Regions from separate parts of the Paenibacillus sp. FSL R5-0908 genome, predicted to be linked through region 1. Evidence: riboswitches for the same ligand, from Rfam matches in the RefSeq annotation. Region 1 holds a riboswitch; each other region holds the start of a gene.
What was found. Region 1 has a riboswitch for cyclic di-GMP ahead of MKZ09_RS33180 (NPCBM/NEW2 domain-containing protein). Riboswitches for the same ligand answer to the same signal wherever they lie in the genome.
Positions count from the first base shown of each region.

Region 2: linked by a shared signal. The riboswitch ahead of MKZ09_RS05395 (glycosyl hydrolase) and the one ahead of MKZ09_RS33180 (NPCBM/NEW2 domain-containing protein) in region 1 are both predicted to bind cyclic di-GMP.
Region 3: linked by a shared signal. The riboswitch ahead of MKZ09_RS23480 (thiamine pyrophosphate-binding protein) and the one ahead of MKZ09_RS33180 (NPCBM/NEW2 domain-containing protein) in region 1 are both predicted to bind cyclic di-GMP.

Region 1 is NZ_JBBOUV010000001.1:7,261,489-7,268,529, reverse strand. Features, by position in the region: gene MKZ09_RS33210 (sensor domain-containing diguanylate cyclase) at 1-597, shown strand, start outside; gene MKZ09_RS33205 (leucine-rich repeat domain-containing protein) at 614-952, opposite strand; gene MKZ09_RS33200 (leucine-rich repeat domain-containing protein) at 928-1,179, opposite strand; gene MKZ09_RS33195 (cyclic nucleotide-binding domain-containing protein) at 1,267-1,512, shown strand; gene MKZ09_RS33190 (EAL domain-containing protein) at 1,703-2,551, shown strand; gene MKZ09_RS33185 (hypothetical protein) at 2,667-3,233, shown strand; cyclic di-GMP riboswitch class I at 3,391-3,477, shown strand; gene MKZ09_RS33180 (NPCBM/NEW2 domain-containing protein) at 3,736-7,041, shown strand, end outside.
Region 2 is NZ_JBBOUV010000001.1:1,211,750-1,218,790, forward strand. Features, by position in the region: gene MKZ09_RS05385 (UDP-glucose dehydrogenase family protein) at 1-593, shown strand, start outside; gene MKZ09_RS05390 (sugar phosphate nucleotidyltransferase) at 1,299-2,672, shown strand; cyclic di-GMP riboswitch class I at 2,809-2,888, shown strand; gene MKZ09_RS05395 (glycosyl hydrolase) at 2,901-4,451, shown strand; gene MKZ09_RS05400 (glycosyl hydrolase) at 4,603-6,123, shown strand; gene MKZ09_RS05405 (discoidin domain-containing protein) at 6,175-7,041, shown strand, end outside.
Region 3 is NZ_JBBOUV010000001.1:5,144,728-5,151,768, forward strand. Features, by position in the region: gene MKZ09_RS23470 (helix-turn-helix transcriptional regulator) at 36-992, shown strand; gene MKZ09_RS23475 (methyl-accepting chemotaxis protein) at 1,114-2,364, shown strand; cyclic di-GMP riboswitch class I at 2,539-2,635, shown strand; gene MKZ09_RS23480 (thiamine pyrophosphate-binding protein) at 2,791-4,431, shown strand; gene MKZ09_RS23485 (carboxymuconolactone decarboxylase family protein) at 4,442-4,810, shown strand; gene MKZ09_RS23490 (hypothetical protein) at 5,018-5,368, shown strand; gene MKZ09_RS23495 (ketoacyl-ACP synthase III) at 5,423-6,415, shown strand; gene MKZ09_RS23500 (DNA-binding protein) at 6,492-6,707, opposite strand; gene glpK (glycerol kinase GlpK) at 6,722-7,041, opposite strand, start outside.

The sequences.
Region 1 (7,041 bases):
GAAAAAGATCAGGCGCTGGCAAAGCTCAAACAAATCCACCTGGAAATCGAGCAAAAGCAAGCTGAATTACTGGAGATGAATGCCGTTTTAGTAGAGCTATCTACTACAGACAAGCTTACTGGATTAAAGAATAGAAGGTTCCTGCAAGAAAAGCTGGAAGAACAGATTGCAGCGTATCAACGTGATCAGGCGCCTTTTTCATTATGTATTCTAGATATTGATCACTTTAAAAATGTGAATGATACCTACGGTCATCAGATGGGTGATTATCTCCTGGAGAAATTGGCGAGTATCCTGAAGTCCCAATCTCGTAAAGAAGATATCGTAGCTAGGTATGGTGGTGAGGAGTTTATCCTTCTGCTGCCTAATACAGATTCATCGGATGCCACGGCAATAGCGGACAATTTGCGGCAATTCATAGCCAGCTCCACTTGGGAGATTGGCAGCATTACGGTAAGCATTGGCATAGCTACCTTTGAAGCAACCGATACAGACATCACTCTTCTGGAAAAAGCTGATCAAGCGCTATACGTTTCTAAAGAACAGGGGAGAAATCGCGTTACGCATATTATGGATTTGAGTGAAAAGCTTCTTTAATTGGAGGCTTTTTTCGTTATTTATAAACGATACATCCTCTTTGCTCTAATTGCTCTAATTGCTCTAATAATTCTGTTCTTCTTAAGCTGTGATTCCATCTTAAATCCAGTTTCTCTAATCGTCCAAGTTGTAGAATCGAATCCGGGATTTCTTGCAGATTATTATCTCTTAAATCAAGCTCAACGAGGCTGTTTAATTGACCTATTTCCTCAGGGAGTCTATTCAGTTTATTTTTTCTAAGGTTCAGTCTTCTTAACTTGCTTAAATTACCGATAGATGAAGGCAGCTCAGTGATTCGATTATCACTTACATCGAGTATCCGCAGTTCTTCTATAGCGCCCAAATGCTCTGGCAAGACGGCCAGTTGCTTAGGTATAGAAAAGAATCCAACCCCTGCAATCCGCCAATGCTCTCCGGCAACACCTTCAGCCGATTATGGCCTAAATCCAGCATTCTTAGGTGAACTAAGCGACCGATGTTCTCGGATAACTGTTCGATTTCATTGCCCGCATAATTAAGTACCTCTAATTCGTCATGAAGGAAGAGCTGATCGGGAATCTCTTTAATATGATTGTTGTACATGGCATCAAGCCTATGTGACAACGTTACGATAGAATATAACAGGATGATGATTTATTATCAGTATGTTGGCATACAAAACTATGGAATGTGGATCATGCCTACATTATCTATTCGGGGATTGTAAGGGTGTACGCTACCACGAAAGGGAAAGAGCATACCGTAGATCTTTTTGGAAAAGGCGATTTCTTTGGCGATCTGGAAGTAATCCATCCCTCCAATATAAGAGTGCTGTCTGCGGTGGCTATGAATGATACTGTATTATTTGATATTCAACATCAGCAGATCACCGTGTTAGACCCGGTATATTTACTGGAGTATACGGATTTCGATTGAGATGAACAGTTCCGGGATCTTTTTCAGAGAATCGATTATTAAAGGGGTTATGAATGTGGCTTGTAATCATTGTGTAGTAAGAGAGCTGAATTTTCAAATCAAGGCTCATGGTGAGCTTAATCTTAGGGTTTTACCTGAGGTTATTCATCATTTGAGTAGAAGTTATACGATACATAAGGTGGAAGGAAATGTGATTACAATTAAGGAGGCTGGGGTGCGGGATTTCCTAGATTTCTGTAATGACCATATGGAATCGGAGCAGGTTGAATTCCGTATAGATGACCAAACATGGAGACCTCTATCCGAATTACCCACTGTACTTGATATGGAGTGGATTGATGAGGTTATCACTAAGGGTCTTGTTATTTGCTACTTCCAACCGATTGTGAACGTAAGGGAAGAGATTTTTGCATACGAGCTCCTATCCAGATTTAAAAAAGAAGACGGATCCCTTATCTATCCTAATGAGATTTTTGCGGCGGCACGGAATCGTGGGCGTTTATATGCTTTAGACCGGTTATGTAGAATGACGGCTGTAAAATATGCTGCGCCCTTAAATAAAAAAACGTTTATTAATTTTATCCCTACATCAATTTACGCTCCAGAGTTCTGCTTAAGATCAACTGTTGAATTGGCTAATCAATTAGGTGTCGATCCCTCTCTTTTTGTCTTTGAAGTTGTTGAAACGGAGAAAGTGGATGATCTCGCTCATTTGAAAGCTATTTTGACATATTACAAGGATCGGGGATTTGAATACGCTTTAGATGATGTTGGGGAAGGCTTCAGCACAATCGAGATGTTATTGGAGCTTAAACCTCATTACATGAAGCTAGATATGAAATATGTTCAAGGCGTGTCCAGTGATCCGAACAAACAGAAAATAGCTAAACAATTTTTAGAAAAGGCTTTAGAAATCCAATCTGTTCCTTTAGCAGAAGGTGTGGAGTTTAGAGAGGACTTTGAATGGCTTAAGCAGAGTGGTTATCAGTTGTTTCAGGGATATTTATTTGGAAAGCCTGATCCTATTCCCAAACAGTAATCCTAATGAGTATATATCGGTCCAGAGGATGAGATGAATTTCAGGTCAGAGTCTGAGTACAGCCAACCCCCGGGGTTGTATAATTTAGGTAATTGAAAAGGGGGACGGGATGGATATGAAATGGCATCAATTTGTAACGCGCTGGGCAGATTCTAGGGGCTTTGATGGACGAGAGATTGATTATCAATGGCCTTCTCCCTCCTTTCCGGTCATCAGTATTCGCAGTAATCTAGGGCGATACTCAGGTCAAGCGTATGGTCGTGGAGGTAAACCCCGTGTGAAGACAGCCGTTGGATTAATCGCTATTGGAGATGTAGCTGTAGGCTTGATTTCCATAGGTGCGATAAGCGTGGGCGTACTATCCTTAGGAGCAATATCACTAGGAATGTGGTTAGCCCTTGGAGCGATAGCACTTAGCTGGCTTGGCTTCGCAGTGGGAGCCATTGCGATAGCAGGGGTGGCTGTAGGAGCGATCGCAATCGCGGAAAAAGCGTTGGGGGCCATCGCCATAGGGGATACGGCGTTTGGTGCGATAGCGATAGGCAGGATCGCTGGGGGTGCCATAGCTATCGGACAATGGGCATATGGTGTAATCGCAGTTGGCGAACATGGTTTCGGATTAATTCCCGTCACGGGCGATGTATGGAATTGGTTCCGGCGCTTGTTTGGATCGGGGAGTTAAGTAGACCTACAGTCCTAAAGGATGCCCTTCTCTTCCGGGATAGTCAATAAATAATATCTATCACCTAAGAAAAACTAATTGCAATTACCTATACTCATTTCATACCAATTAATCATGCGATCAGATCTAGGCTTATGTTACTCTTTGAATGTATTCGAAACTTCATAGGCAAACCTATGGAAATGTAGGGACGCAAAGCTAAAGGGACTAAGGTTATCATAACTATTGTCAGCCAGCTGCCAAAGAGTGTGTAACGCTTTTTGTTAAAATATAAGAAAGTATACGTTATACACCTATACTTAATATCTTATATTTCTCGCTTAAACGCTTACCGTCCTTATAAGGACGCCACAGGTGTTTATGCTTGTTAAGGTTTAATAAAAATTAAGTCTTAATTTTTAGGCGACTTTATACGCAATCAAGCTACTCTTTTGGGGTAGTTTTTTTTGTGCCCATTTTTGGGCACTGGAGAGATTCATATGACATCTGGGGGTAAGAAGTGATGAAGAAAATGATTGCGATCGCTACATCGGCAGCCATGTTGGCCAGTTTTTCAAGTGAGGCAGGTTATGCTTTAGCAAGTGAGGTAAGCAAGGTAAATGTAACAACAACAGTGGCACAAAGTAAGGTCAACTTATTAAGCAACGCTTCGGTTATTCCGTTTGAGCTGTACGGCAAGGATGCTCTAAATGCCTATAATGAGGTTTTTAGAATGAATCCAGCAAATATTAAATCCATCACAAATAACGGTGGCAACTACTCAGGCTCGCCTATAGCTAAGGCTATGGATGGGGATATGAGCACGCATTGGGAGACTGGCAAACCGAATAGTTCAACGTTTACGAATGAGGTTGTGTTTGTTTTCAATGAGTCCACTGAATTAAATAGAATGGTATACGCGGCTAGGCAATCCGGTGCTAAAGGTAAAGGTTTTGCTCAAGAATTTGATATCTATGGCTCCACTACCGATGCGGGTGATTTTACGCTCGTGTCTTCTGGAGAATATACAGGCTCAACCGGTGATGTAGTGGAGATTCAGTTCGCACCTACGGCTTTTAAGAGACTTAAATTTGTCTTCAAAAAAGCGAACCAAGATTGGGCGAGTGCGGCTGAGTTTTCTTTTTATAAAGAGGATAGTCTCTCTGCTAAAATGAAAAATTTATTTACAGATGATACCCTGAGCCAAGTTAGTGCTGCCTTTAATACGACAGAGAAATTAACAGCTTTAGAGAATGAAGTGCAGGCACATCCACTGTATACGCAGTTTAAAGAAGAGATAGAGAATGCAAAGATCCTTTTGGAGAACCATCAGGTAGAGGCAACGGCAGCCAAGGTTTCGAAGCTAAAAGGGTATGGTACAGCCTATGAAAATGCCTATAGCCAAGCGTATAGAATGCCAAATGCAAACGTATCAAAAGTAACGGTGAACGGTGGAAGCTACCCAGGTACGAAGCCTGAATATATGCTGGATGACCAGCCCACTACGCATTGGGAAACGAACAAAAACAATGATGCAAGCTTCACGAATGAAGTCGTGTTTGAACTAGCGCAAGCGGAAGTGCTGGACAGAGTGGCTTTTTTGGCTAGAGATAATCGCAAAGGATTCCCAGAGGCTTTTGAAATCTATGCATCAGAGACGAGTAAAGGAGAGACCTTCCAACTGGTATCTAGCGGAACCGCGATCAGTACCAATGATTTTCTGGAATTTAAATTCGAACCGACGAAGTTTAAAAGATTAAAATTTAAGTTCACAAAAGCTAATATTAACAGACCTTTTGCGGCTGAATTTAGATTTTATACAGAAGATAAAGTAAGCGAAGCTGTAAATGGTATTTTCACAGATGGAACGATGAGTGCGGTTGTGCCTGCTTATAATAGCGTCGAAGCAATCAACGAATTAGAAGAAGCGGCAAAAGTACATCCGCTCTATCCAATCCTGAAAGATTCATTGGAACTAGCTAAGAAGCTGGTTAATGGCGAGGTTCAAATCGAAGGTACCATCATTGAGGCGGAACAACGTGGAGATATGAAAAAGCATGCGCAGGAAAACCTGAGAATTGGTTTTGGTACGAACAACCAGCCTACAGGTCTCGTTGCAATGCCTGGAGATACGATCAACGTTTATGTGGACGCAGCTTCTAACGATAAGCTACCTTCTTTAGTCTTTTCTCAACAAGAGGCCGCTTGGAATATTTGGGCTAGAGGTGTGCAATTGCGTCCAGGTAAGAACATTATAACCGTTCCTGAATTTGCTACGAATAGTTATTATGCACATGAAGTGACTAAGGGCGGCACCGTTTATATCGTCAATCCATATACAGCAGAGGAACAAGGGAAAGCCCCACTGCTCCGCTTCGAAGGTTTAGAGAAGATTCCTTTTATGACCAAGACCACGGATCCAGAACAATTCAAAACCTTCTTAATCACATACAAACAAAGACTAGACGAAGATAAAGCGGCGCATCCAAATGTTCAAGATCGTAAACTCATAGATGTGGTAGAAATGGCCAGCGATCATGTTATTTTCACAGGAACGGCGACGGAGGCGTACAACAAATATATTACGCAAGGAAATAACCCGCTGGACACCGTAACTGGGTATGACACCTGGATGAAGAGCATTTTTGCCTTCTATGGCTTGGATGGTAGTAGTGAGATTCATGATGCCAAGCTAATTCGTGAGAATATTCGATTAATGCAGCCTTATGGTGCGATGTATGCAGCGGGAGATCATACAGGTATCCAACTTGGAACAGTAGGTACCATGTTAGGTGATTTTAACAAAGCTTATCCGGGCTGGGGACTGAATCACGAAATCGGGCATCGCTTGGCTATGGGTGAACGGGAATATGGCGAAGTAACTAATAATATGGTGTCTATGTTTATGTCTGTCGCGGCGAATTCGATAGATAATCGTATACCGTATGAATCAGATATCTATAAATATGTCCTCGAAGAAAATAAAGTGGTAATGAATCAGCAGGGCTTATTTGCACAACTCGGAGCCTATTGGCAGCTGGAGCTGGCACATCCGGGATACTGGACAGAGCTGACCAAGCTATATCGGGAGCGGAAGGTCACCCTTACCAACGGTGACAATTCCAAGCAGCAGTATTTGGTGGAGTTCTCCTCCGAAGTACTGGGATTAGATTTAAGCAGCTATTTTGCCAGACATGGCTTCACTGTGAATCCTGAGACAAAAGCGAAAGTAGCCAAGTATCCGGCACCGCAAAAGTTATGGTATTTAAATAACTCGGTGATTAATTATGAGGGAACTGGAATAGCGGATAAAAATCTGGCTATTAAGGTTAATATCACACCTAACACCACGGCTAGAACAAACACGTTAAGTTTCAGTATAGATAAAGAGCTTAAGCAAGATTTCTTAGGATATGAAGTGTATAGAAATGATGTGTTAGTTGGTTTTACAGGAACTGACCAATTTGTGGATCAGAATGTAGATGCGAGTATCAACTATACGTACAAGATCGTCGGTTATGATAAAAAGCTGAACCCACTGAAGCCCGTACAGGTTAAAGCCTTTAAGCCAGCCTTGTCTGTTGAAGATCAGCTCACTTTAAAGCTTAATCAAACCTTTGATCCGATGAGCTATGTAAAAGCGGCTAACTATCTAGGAAACGATATTACTGCAGATGTCTCTCTGAAAGCTAATAACGTTGATGTAACGCAAAAAGGCAACTACGAAATTGTATATGAAGTGAAAAGCGAAGGGGTTACGGAAACGAAAACCACACAGGTTACGGTAACGAGCGACTACGCCTATATTTCCGATCTCAATGCCAAGTCA
Region 2 (7,041 bases), 6.0 Mb from region 1:
CTGGTATCGGTTATGGAGGCTCCTGTTTCCCGAAAGACACTAATGCGCTCATTCAAATTGCGGGCAACGTCGATTACGAATTCAAATTATTGAAATCTGTAGTCGAAGTGAACAAGGGACAACGGTTTATGATCATCTCCAAGCTGCATGAATCACTTGGCAGCCTGCGCGGTTCGACGATTGGGATATGGGGACTTGCTTTTAAGCCTAACACTGATGATGTCCGCGAAGCTCCCGCCAGAGAGATTGTTGAGGCACTGGTAGCTGAAGGGGCAACAGTCAAACTATATGATCCAATCGCAGCTACAAATTTCAGACAGCAATATGATCATCCGCAGCTTCGCTGGTGCAATCTGCCAGAGGAAGCGGCTGAGGGCAGCGATGCCGTCTGCCTGCTGACCGATTGGAGCCTACTCAAGGAGATTGATCTGCATCAGCTGGCGAAAAGCATGCGCAATGGGGTGCTGATCGATGGACGCAATGTGTATTCCAAGGAGCAAATTGAGGGTACCGGCCTCGTTTATCATTCTGTCGGCCGCCCGCAGATGGGTGGATTGAGCGGTTATTCTGCTAGTGTGGCTGGAGCGGTTTAATCTAAGTTATATGGATTGAACTTGTGATTTTTCTATTTAGGGATGAGCCGTGACTCCAGAGAATGTTTGGACTTCCAGCCGCTGTTGTCTGCAGATTTCCTGATTTTAACCGCTGATAGCGGTAGAAATCCGCAGACAAAGGTGGACCTATAGCTCCTCCAGTTCCAAAATTCTCCTCCGCCACTTCGTTCCCTTATTTTAAGTTTCTAAGCAATTTATATAGTTAGTGTACTCTGATTGTTTATCGCAGCAGCAGTAGCAGTAGCACTTATTGTTGTCATTGTCTCTGTCTCTGTGGTGGCAACTAGTCTTGCTCTTTTAGTTGCAGTTGTTCTTGCAGTTGCTGCTGCCTCCATAGGAGCAGAAGCAAATCTTTAGAAAAACGTGCTGCCTTCCGGCTGGTACAGCCCGGTGCAGTACGGTTCAAGCATTTAGAGGAAGTTGGTTAGGTAAAGAACGGAAAGGGAATTTGGAACTGTAGAAACGGAGTGTTCGCCTTTATCCTCGGATTTCTACCGCGAGAAGCGGTCCAATCAGGAAATCTGAGGATAACAGCGATCGGAAGTCCAAAATCCCTTGGAGTGGTTCATACCTAATAAATTTTTAAAAAAATGCATCCGCTCGAACTAAGGCTAAGCGGAAGCTATACGTTTTGATAACAATTCCATTATGCTCGATTTCCATAATTCAAGGAGGGTTCATTCTATGAAAATGGTACTTCTATCAGGCGGTTCAGGTAAACGGTTATGGCCGTTGTCCAACGACTCACGTTCAAAGCAATTTCTAAAGGTACTTGAAAGCCCTCAAGGTGAACCGGAATCTATGGTACAACGTGTCTGGAGACAGCTGGAGGAAGCAGGGATGGCAGAATCATCTTATCTGGCCACCGGCCGCGGCCAAGTAGAAATGATCCAAAGCCAATTGGGAAGTCATGTGCCGATTATCGTCGAACCGGAGCGTCGGGATACTTTTCCGGCTATCGCCTTAACAGCTACCTATCTTTATTCAGTGGCAGGTGTTTCTCCAGCGGAGACGGTAGCAATATTGCCTGTTGACCCTTATGTAGAAGCATCCTTTTTCGATACCATAGCTATGCTTGAGGGGACCATGCTGGAAAGTGGAGCAAATCTGGCACTAATGGGTGTTGTTCCTGAACATGCCTCAGAGAAATACGGATATATTATTCCTACCACCGAAGAGGCGGGGGAAAATGGTTTTATGAAGGTAAGTCACTTTCAAGAGAAACCAGACCGCATACAAGCAGAACAGCTCATCGAGCAAAATGCCTTGTGGAATTGCGGAGTGTTTGCTTTCCGCTTAGGGTACTTGTTAGATATTTTGCAGCGTAAAGGGTTGCCTTTAGGATATGAAGAATTGCAGAAGCAGTATAAGCTATTGTCTTCCATCAGCTTTGATTATGAAGTGGTGGAGAAAGAAGAACATATTGTAGTGCAGCCGTATGATGGATTCTGGAAGGATCTTGGAACGTGGAATACGCTGACAGAGGAAATGAGCAGCAAGCATGTAGGAAAAGGTTTTGTGACGGCGGATTCTGAGGGGACTTGCTTGATTAATGAGCTGGATATTCCGATTACGGTAATTGGTGCGAAGGATCTGATCATTGCGGCTAGCCCGGATGGGATTCTAGTTACTCATAAAGCTGAGAGCCCACGGATTAAAGAAGTGCTGAAAACCTTTGAACAGAGACCGATGTACGAGGAACGCCGTTGGGGCCATTACAAAGTTATCGATTATGTGAAATATGATGAAGGCAATGAAGTGCTGACCAAACGGATTTTTATATCCGAGGGGAATAATATCAGCTATCAATTACATCGCAAGCGTAGTGAAATTTGGACAATCGTTAGCGGCGAAGCAAGTATTGTGCTGAATGAGAAAAAACATAATGTGAAGGCTGGGGACGTGGTACGTATACCTGAAGGAACGAAGCACGCGATCCTTGCTTTGACGGATGTTGAGTTTATAGAAGTACAGACAGGTTCTGAATTAGTTGAAGAAGATAACATACGTATTACTTTAGACTGGAATGATATAGAACTACAACAATTCATTTCATAGGTCTAACCTATCTATTTAACCAATTGAAAATTTCTTGAAACAGGTAAAATGACTCAATTATCAAAAAAAGTCATAAAAACACTAAATATATCATTAATTGTCGTCGATACTTACGGTAAGAGAGAATATTTCTCTTAAATTGAAAAGGCAAACCTATCGAAAGGTAGGGACGCAAAGCTATAGGGCCTTCGAAAGAGTGGCAGCCTGGCTACCGAAAGGGAGATTATTTTGAAAGCTTACCGTACGTATCGATTGTTTGGTGCATTTCTGTCACTCGTCCTGTTTCTGACTGCACTTCCGCTTGCTGTTGGAATTTCGCCGTCTGTTGTCATAGCTGCTTCAAATTCTGGAACGCCAGTTACCCCAGGTGCCTCACCTGAAGCCGTAAAGCTGCTTAACTATTTTTACTCGATCTCAGGAAAAGGTATTATTGCCGGTCAACATGACTATTTAGAAAGTCCAGATGAAATTAACAATATGCTGAAGGGAACCAGCGGACAATATGCGGCTCTTCACGGTTATGAAATGGGTGCGATCAGTGGTCAGTCCGAAGCAACGATGGCTTGGCAACGTCAAAATGTGGTGAACAGCGCCATCAACTGGAATAAAGCGGGCGGGATCGTAGCTATGACTTTTCATGCTAACCTGCCGGGCACCTCTTATGACTGGGATAATGTAAAAAAAACACTTAGCCAGAGTGAGTTCGATAGTTACGTTACACCGGGTACCAAGCAATATAACAATCTGATCGCTGAGCTTGATAAGGTGGCAGTCTCTTTAAAAAGCTTGCGCGATGCCAATGTTCCGGTGCTTTGGAGACCCTATCATGAAATGAACGGGAACTGGTTCTGGTGGGGGAAGAAAAATAACTTTTCTAAACTATGGAATATTATGTATGACCGTTTTGTTAACGTTCATAAATTAAATAATTTGTTATGGGTATGGAGTCCGAATGCTCCCAATGTTTGGTCAGATCCTTATGCGCTAACTTATCCAGGTGCTGATAGAGTAGATATTCTGGCAGCAGATATATATGAAAATGATTACCAGCAAAAATACTATGACAGCTTATTGAGTCTAGCCGCAGGCAAACCGATTGCGATCGGGGAGAATGGTGAAATGCCTAATCTGGAGAAGCTTCAGCAATCGCAAAGTAAATGGACGTACATGATGAGCTGGGGAAAAATGCTTTACGAGAATAACAGTTCAGACACAATCAAAACATTTATGAATAGCAACTATACCCTGACCAGAGATAAATTAAATACGGGTCTGGCACCGACACCTAGCGCCGCCCCAGCGCCGGCACCTTCCGAAGAAGAGGGGGAGGCAGCAATTCCTCTCGCGAAGGGGCTTGCAGGAGAGTATTACAACAACATGCAATTGTCGGGAGCAGCAGCTCTTAACAGAACTGATGCAATAATCGATTTCAATTGGCGGCAAGGCTCGCCGGATGCCGCCCTCGGGATTGATCGGTTCTCCATACGTTGGAGCGGTAAAATTAAGCCATTATATAATGAGCAATATACATTTTACACTACCTCAGATGATGGCATCCGTGTCTGGGTGAATGGGGAATCCCTTATTGATAGTTGGACTAAGCAAAGTGGTACTGAGCGTAAGGGCACTATAACGCTGAAGGCTGGCCAGCTATATGATATCAAGGTGGAGTATTACGAGAATGAAGGCGATGCGAGAGTCCGCTTGATGTGGGAAAGTGCTAGTCAAGCTAAAGAGACAGTACCAGCAAGTGCACTTTTTCTTCCGGATGTCTCCTGATTGATGAAAATTAAAGGTCGATCCTTAGTGGCTCTGCGTTATTGCAGAGCTACTAAGCTATAGTCCTCATTAGGTCAGAAGACGATTGTCCGATAACAGGTATGTTTTTAACACCTGTGGAGGCAGTACAGCTACCGAAAGGAGGATTTATTTGCTTAAATATTATAAGAAAAACAGATTGTTGTTTACTATGTTACCGGTGTTTATTATTTTTTCCTTGCTGCCTTGGGGAGAGGTTAAAAGTCTTCCGAAGGCTATGAGTGTTTCTTCCTCCCTACCTCCGGCTATACCAAGTAATCCTTCGGCTTCTGAAGAAGCCAAGCAACTGCTGAGTAATTTGGTGAATCTACGTGGCAAAGGGATCTTGTCCGGCCAACATGATTATCTAGAAAGTCCAGATGAACTGGTTCATAAGCTGAAGAATACTTCGGGACAAAATGCTGTTCTACATGGTTATGAATTAGGGGCGATTAATAATCAATCCGCAGGGACAATCGCAGAACAGCGGCAAGCTGTTATAGACAGTGCAATTGAATGGCATCAAGAGGGTGGCATTGTAGCCATGACATTCCATCAGAGTTTACCTGGAACCTCTCCAGAATGGTCCAATGTAAATAGAAGTCTCAGTCAAGAGAAATTTAATGCTTATGTTACACCTGGGACGGCTCAGTATAAGAGGCTAATCTCAGATCTAGACGAGGTTGCGGGGTATTTGGGTCAGTTGCGTGATGCCGGAGTTCCGGTCTTATGGCGACCTTACCATGAAATGAATGGCGGTTGGTTTTGGTGGGGGAAAAAGGACAATTTTTCAGAGCTGTGGAGTATTGTCTATGATCGTTTTGTAAACACACACAAGCTAAATAATCTACTGTGGGTGTGGAATCCGAATGCGCCGAATGAATGGGCAGATCCATATGCTGCATATTATCCCGGTGGGGATAAACTCGATGTTCTGGCTGCGGATATCTACAATAACGATTATAAACAGTCCTACTATGAGGATCTGCTCGCATTGGCCGAGGGTAAACCTATCGGAATCGGGGAGAGTGGGCAACTGCCGAACCCGGATGTATTAACTGAGAAACAAAATAAATGGGTCTATATGATGACCTGGGGAAAATTACTGACAGAAAATAATACGCTACAGTCAATTAAAAGCTTTATGAAAGACTCGTTTATAGTATCGAGAGAGGACTATGTTCTCACAACAGGAGGTCCTTCGATAGCACCCGTAACTCCGGTAACCCTAACGGGTTTAACTGGAGAATACTATAACAATACTGATTTAGAGGGAGAAGCGGTACTTATCCGTAATGACCGTAAGATTGATTTTAACTGGCATGGTGGGTCCCCTGCCTCAGAGATAAATGAAGATCACTTTTCTGTACGCTGGAAAGGGAAACTCAAACCCAAATTCAGTGGAAAATATACGATTTCGGCATCCTCTGATGATGGAGTCCGTGTCTGGATTGACGGAAAGCTAATCATCGACAATTGGAAAAATCAAAGTGCAACCCTTCATAAAGGCAGTATCCCGCTCACAGCTGGAACGCTTTATGATATCCAAATTGAATATTATGAGAATGAAGGAGATGCCAATCTTCGTTTGCTATGGGAGAGTTCCAGCCAGAAGCAGCAGGTAATACCACAAGGGGCATTGTTTCTTCCTTAATCTAATGAAATGATAGGATAAGACATTCCGGAAGAAAGAGAGGACCTATGGATGGGAATAACGAGGAGAATATCTAATAGAAAAAATAAGATATCTGCAAACAAACCATTACTGTTATTACTAAAATTCGCCGCATTAACCGTCTTGTTTCTGTTGTCTGTCTCTGTCTTCGGAACGAATAGGACAAACGATTATAAGGTAGGTGCCAATATACCGAGACTATCTGCAGGAACTGATGCTGCAGCAGAAATACCGGATGGTACTGTGATCTGGAATCTGGGACAACATGATGGCTCAGCAGCTGAATTCGCTGCGAGTGGCACTTCCGGCAGCAAGAAGGAATTTAATGTTCCTTCTTCGGTGCTCAAATCATCGGCTCTGCAGAGCTTGCCTGCAGGCTTGAATGGAAAGACCCAGCCGGAATTAACGATCACATATCAGCTAAATAAGATCCCGGAGAATGGGGTCTTATTTAGCGTAGGTATTCTGGATGCTTATAAATCCGTGCCGCAAATGAGTGTGTTCTCCAATCATCAATTGTCGGGGATCATTCAAATTGCGGGGGTTGCTGGCACAGAAAGTGAATATAGCTTTCAAAAGACCTATGAATTATATATTCCCAAGGAGCAATTGAAGATAGGAACGAACGAATTGAAGCTGCAAACGGTTCGCTGTTTATATTGCAGTGACAAAGAAGACGAATATTCCTGGTGGACTTGGGATAATCTCCGTTTAGAGTCTCTTAACGCTCCAATTTCTGAGCCTATCCATGGCAGCTACACATTGACCGGAACAGTAGTGAATAATAAGCAATTTTATTTCGATGAAGGTGCAGTTACGCACTTGCCTTATGTTATCAAATGGCTAGGTATGGCTTATAGCGGCAATGTGATGCGTACTAGCTGTGCCAGTGATGTC
Region 3 (7,041 bases), 2.1 Mb from region 1:
AGCTAACATTTATTAGGAGGAGGAGTGTTCACTTAATGAGAGCCGATCGTTTGTTATCCATCTTACTTTTGCTGCAAAATCGTGGAAAGATGACGTCCCGTGAGCTAGCCCAGACCTTAGAAGTGTCTGAACGAACTGTGTTTAGAGATATGGAAGCCTTATGTACAGCAGGAATACCGATTCTTGCCGAACGGGGACGCGAAGGGGGTTGGATGCTCACAGAAGGTTACCGAACCTCGTTAACGGGTATGAAGCCCTCAGAGATTGCTACTCTGCTGTTGTCCGCAGACTCCTCGATTTTAAAAGATCTGGGTATACAAAACGACTTCTCTTCTGCCGTGCTTAAGCTGGAGGCTGCTTCCCCATCCAGGCCGAATAATCCAGCCAGTTACCTGAGCCAGCGCATTCATATTGATGGTGCCAGCTGGCACCCTTCCGACGAGACGTACCCGTTTCTATCTATCCTGCAGGAAGCTGTTTGGGAAGACCATAAAGTGAAGATCACTTACCCACGGAACGACGAGATGAAGGAGCGTTTCATTGAACCTCTCGGGTTAGTCGCAAAACGTGGAGTTTGGTATGTAGTGGCACGAACCGAGGGTGAAATGCGGACTTTTCGCGTGTCAAGATTAATACAAGCTGAAGCAACTAATGAATCATTTGTCAGACCTGAGGTTTTTGATTTAAAAAGCTACTGGGAACAATCGACTTCAGCTTTTAAAGCAGCACTGCCAAAATATGTAGTGAAATTAAAGGTGAATGAGTCTATTCTTAAAGAATTACAACGTGAAAGATATGTAACTATAACTTTAGTAGAACCCTCTGCTAATACTGGGTGGATGAACGTAGAGGCCGAGTTTAATACTATAGAATCTGCCTGTCGTATCGTACTCTCTTTCTCTCCTTCAGTTATTGTTTTAGCTCCTACCGAACTAGTAGGGATGGTAAAGTCTGCTATTAAAACAATTTCCACAATATATGAGGAATTTTGACATGAATTCTAAATATCTACTACTTAAAGAAGATTTATGACACTTCTCTATAGACCAATGACCTATAAATCCCCTATAATAACACCATTACATAAAATTTAATAAGGGGGACATTTTACCAATGAGCTGGATGCACAAACTTCCGTTAAAACAAAGAATTGTTGCCGGATGTTACCTCGTTGCCGCACTGTTTGCTATTCCTGTCTTAGTTACGTTAATGATTCTAGGTCAATTTCTCGTAGGAATTATACTAGTAGTTGTTCTTGCAGGTCTGACTTTACCTGTTGCTCGCTTCGTGGAGAGAACGCTTACATCTTCTTTTGATGATATTGCTAATGTATCTCACAGTATTTCGAAGGGGGATTTCACTAGCAGAGCGGACGAAAACGGTTCAATGGGTGACGTAAGCCGCTCCTTTAACACAATGATTGATAAGCTCAAGAAGATTCTGACCGATGCATCACAGATCACCCGTCAAGTTATGGATGCAAGCCGCGGAATCGAAGATAAGAACCAGAACCTGAAAATTGTCATGGCACAAGTAGCCTCTTCCTCTACTGAGCTCGCTCTTGGTGCAAATGAAATATCTACGGATATCGCTGATATGACAGAATCCATTAAAGACATTGAGACCAAAGTATCCAATTATACGAACTCCACCAAAGAAATGAACAGACGTTCAATACATACCTTAGAACTTGTTGAGCAAGGGCGCCAATCCGTAGATACACAGGCTGAAGGCATGCGTAAAAACATAGAGGCTACACAAAAAGTGGCTGATACTATTGAAGCTCTTTCACAAAATGCCCGCGGGATTACGATGATCACCAAGACCATCACAGAGATCGCTGAGCAGACCAACCTGCTGTCACTGAATGCCTCCATCGAAGCTGCTCGTGCCGGAGAGCATGGTCGGGGTTTTGCCGTTGTAGCTCAAGAGGTTCGCAAGCTTGCTGAGGAATCTACGGCATCCACAAAAGAAGTATTCGGTTTGGTCCGCAGCATTGAGTCAGATATTAAACAAGCCATCGATAATATCGCCATCAATGAAGAGGTCGTGCAGGTTCAGAACGAAATGATCACACAAACTGCCCATATTTTCGCACAAATTGTACAAAGCGTGCAGTACATTACCGAGCAAATCTCTTCATTCTCTGCGGAGAGTGATCTTATGCTAGAAAGTGCCTTGAAAATTTCGAGTGCAATCGAGAATATCTCAGCAATCACCGAAGAAACCGCTGCTGGCACAGAAGAGGTATCGGCGGCTATGAATGAACAGATTAATGCCCTGCAATCTGTTGCAGAAGAAACGGAAAAAATGACCCAGGCCGTATTTAATCTGCAAAAAACCATTCATATCTTTAAATTCTAGTTCAAAACTATCAACTGCCACCTAAGCTGAGTCTTAGGTGGCAGTTTTTTTCGCGAGGCAAAACTTCATCTCTTGGACAAGACTTTCGTCAAATTTCGAGTTTTTTTAGCGGATTATGTTGACAAAAATTAATGAGGAATATATTGTAAAGGAAAATTATTCTTATCAACTATAAATTAATATTGGCAAAATCCTCGAAAGAGGATGACGCAAAACCATGGATCTACAGCCTCATTTTTTCGTTTGAGGCCATGATTGCCAGGTTGCAGAGGAACCAGGACGGCTGAACTATTGTTCAGTCTTAGCGGCGCCTTATGCCACCAACCTGTGCTTACTATAGAGCACAGGTTTTTACTTTTTGAGTATATTGATCTATCGTATCTATGCGATAGATTAATAACTAATATATATCAAAAAACTTGTGAGGTGTTTCTTTTGAAGACAGTCGCAGATTACATGGCGGAAGCACTACGTAACCTTGGAGTCACCCATTCTTTTGGGATCATTGGCAAATCGATTTGTCCAATAGTTCTAAAGATGGTGGATTACGGTATTGAATTTATTCCCGGCAGACACGAAGCAAGCTCCGGATTCGAAGCAGCAGGATATGCGCTGAAAACAGGTAACCTAGGCGTAGCATTTGGTACTTCGGGTCCTGGGGGAACTAACCTGCTTACAGCAGCAGCACATGCGAAAGCTAACAACCTACCTGTCCTATTTATTACTGGCCACCAATCCATTACAGAGCTTGGAATTCCTCAATGTCAGGACTCCACTTCTTTTCTGGCTGATTTAGCTGATATGTTCAGACCTGCCACCTTGTTCAGTAAATTGGTTGAACGTGGGGATCACTTTGGTACTATTTTTAATCATGCGATTTCTGTGGCCCTGACCAAACGTGGTCCTGTTCATCTTTGTATTCCTTTTGATGTACAAACTGAAGTATTGGAAGAATGCAATATAGTAATCCCAGAAAGAGAGTCTCTAATTAGTCAAGCTAATATCGATAGAGTCATCGATGCTATTCAAGCTGCTAAGAATCCTTTGATTATTGCGGGTAAAGGAATTAACCGCTCCGGAGCACATAAAGAGCTTGTTCAACTCGCAGAAACTTTTAATATTCCTGTAGTAACCTCTCCTGGTGGAAAAGGGGCTATAGTCTGGGATCACCCACTCTATCATGGTCCTATTGGCGTTGGCGGTTCGACCCACGGGGACGATTTATTAAATAAAAGCGATTTATTTATAGTGCTTGGATCACGTTTAAGTGATATGACCATCTGTAATCTTAAACGGGAGAATCATCCAGCAACTTTAATTCAATTTGATATTGATCCAACCTTTGTCGGAAAAATACTATTGTCCAAAACGATCCCGGTCACTGGGGACCTGCGCGATAATTTGGTGCACTGCCTAAATCATATTGACCCAAGCACAATCACCAAACGTGATGCTTTGGCCGATGCTGATTATTCAGAAGAGCTTCCAACCCTCAAGAATCTTTCCCTTGCTTCGGTAATGAGCACTTTAAGTGATTTAATTCCTTATAATAATTCAATTTTCGTTGATGATGGAAGTCATGGATTCCACGCTGCAAAATGGTACAAGGTTAAGAAACCGGGCAGCTTTGTTTTTGATGCTTATTTTGCTTGCATGGGTAATTCGATCGGCATGGCTATTGGTGCAAAAGTTGCAGCTCCTGAAGAAACGGTCCTCTGCATTACAGGTGATGGTTGTTTCATGATGCTCGGCGCTGAGATTAACACCGCTGTCTGCAAAGATATCCCTGTCATCTTTATCGTGGTCAATAATAAGCAACTAGATATGGCTCTTAAGGGTATGGAGAAAACCACAGGTCGTATCGATGGAACTCTATATGAAGTACCTATGGACGCCGTGAAATTCGCTGAATCTCTAGGTGCTAAAGGCTACAAGTGTGAGACAGCGGATGAATTCACAGCTGCAATTAAAGATGCGGTAGCTCTAAACCATGTTGCCGTTATTGAACTACTAACAGACCGTGATGAAGTCCCTCCGACTGCACACCGTACTTTGAACCTAAACTAGGAGGCTAACCATGAAGGAAAATATCAACAGTGGTCTCAACCACTTCACGAATCTATCAGGAGACTATGGCGCAAAAGCACTAGCTCCAATTAAAGACCACTTCCCTGACTTGGCTGAATTTATTATGGGGAATGCCTATGGCGATATTTTTCAACGTAATACTATAGCCCCTGACTGGAAGGAAATCGCAGTCATTTCATCTTTAATTTCAATGGGTCAATTCGAACAGCTGGGTGTTCATTATGTCATGGCCCTTCGTGTTGGAGTCACCGTAGAACAGCTTAAAGGTATTCTATTACACTTAGTACCCGTTATAGGGGCACCTAGAATCATCACAGCTTTTAATATCCTGCTTGCAACCATAGAAGAAATCCAATAATCCAACAGTTCGACAACAATATACAAAATTCGACTTTATTATTGCACACGCTTGAAAAATATGCCTATAATAGAGTCGGAATATCCCATTACTTGCTGTATAGTGTCGAATTTTGACTTTTATAAAACAGCTAAGTGGATATACATATGGCTGGATATTGCAGTCGAACTGTTTTGGACAAATTCAATCTATGGGAGAGATTTAGGCATGGGAAGTTTCGTTTTGAAGACAGACACTGCAAACAAGGTTATTAACATTGAGTTGGATGGAACATTTTCTGAAGAAGATGGTCTAAAATCTATTCAAGCTTATCAACAAACTATCAATCCAATTACTCCAGCTGACTATGAACTAAAAATCGACTGCAGAAAGCTAAATGTAACTGCACCAGATGTTGTACCTCTTTTAGAAAGCTGCTTTGTAATGTTTAAGAATGATGGATTTGTAAAAGTAAATCTAACGCTTGAAAATAACCCGATCCTCAAAATGCAGCTTTCCCGTCTTGGCCGTAAAGCTGGACTCGATAACATCGAGATCATTTCTGCGGTCACAGTCTAGATCTTTTAATCTTAATATGTAGGCCACATCTTACTGCTTTCCTGGAGGCGTATTATGACCGGAATTCGTATTAAAGGCATTGATATCTATCATCCCAGCAATATAGTTGGTAACGACTTTTTCATTAAGCATTTTGACGAAAAAGGCATTGATATTCGAGGTCTATTATCCGCATTAGGTCGTATTACACGGTATAGTATTAAGGATGCGGATGAGAATTCCCTTACGATGGCTTTTGAGGCTGTCCGGAATGTTCTGGAGAAAAGTGGTCTCACAGGTGCCGATATCGACCTTATTGCCTATGCAAGTCAAACTCCTGAGTATATCTTTCCTACCAACTCATTAATGATTCACCGTTTGATCAAAGGCGCATCCCATACAATCTGCATTGACAGCAATGCTAATTGTGCGGGTATGACGGCTTCTGTGGAACAGGTTAGCCGTCAGATGCAAGCGAATCCTAGGATTAAACGAGCATTGGTAATCGGCTCCGATTATGTAACCCCTCATGCCGATAAGAATGATCCGGTCTACTACGCTAACTTTGGTGATGCAGCGGCGGCAGTCATTCTTGAACAAGCTGAGGATGCGGTCGGTTTCATTGACTCTATCTACCAAACGGATCCATGTGTTTGCGATAATTCCAAGTTCCCGTGCGCAGGCCTGGCTAAACTGGGTAAACAAGGTGTAGCGGCTGGAGAGTTTAATGTGAAGTTTATTCCTTTTGATGATTCCATTTGCATAGATGCTGCTTCTGAGTCTATTCGTACTCTACTGTCTAACAACAATATCGCGCCTGAAGCCATTAAAGCAGCCTGCTTCTCACAGTTTTCATTGCCTAATATCTTAGAGATGTGTGAGAAAGTCGGCATTGATCGCAATGTAGCGGTATACATAGGAGATGAATTCGGATATACCTCTACGAGCAGCCCATTTATTGCTCTACATAAAGCTGTAACTACTGGAAAGATCGAACGTGGTGATAAAGTCCTGTTCTGGACAGTGGGCGCCGGTTGGCAAAATGTAGCATTTGTTATTGAATATTAGGAGCTATATAACAAAAAGCGGCAAGCTAGGGATTCACCTAAGCTTGCCGCTTTTTAATATAAATATGAACGCAACATCAGGACTTACTTGCAAAGGTGAGCCCCTTTTCCGCGAGGGCACTTCGTAATAGAACGATCGCCTTTGGCCCCAATCCATGTAGCCGCAGAAGCTCTGCCTCCGTAAGCTTGCTGAATTGTTGAAGCTGAACATATCCAGCCCCATGCAGGGCTCGAAGCGCCGGCTTAGATAGTCCGCCCGGCAGATCAGATTCTGTTCCGTTAACCATAGACATATACAGCCCCTTTATTACTGATATCCTTCATGCTTCTCCCAACCCATAGTACGCGCTACAGCGTCCTTCCAGGCATTGTAACGACCTTCCCGCTCAGTTATACCCATCTCAGGCGAGAAGACCCTCTCAGCCTTGTTGAAGCTCTCTAGCTGGGCACGTGTCCAGACGCCGGACGTTAACCCGGCCAGAAGCGCCGCACCCAAAGCTGTTGTCTCCGCATATGTTGTTCTAGTAACCTCACTGCCCAGGATATCAGACTGGAATTGCATCAGCAAATCGTTACGCACAGCTCCGCCATCCACACGAAGGCCGGTCAATGGCATGCCTGCGTCTT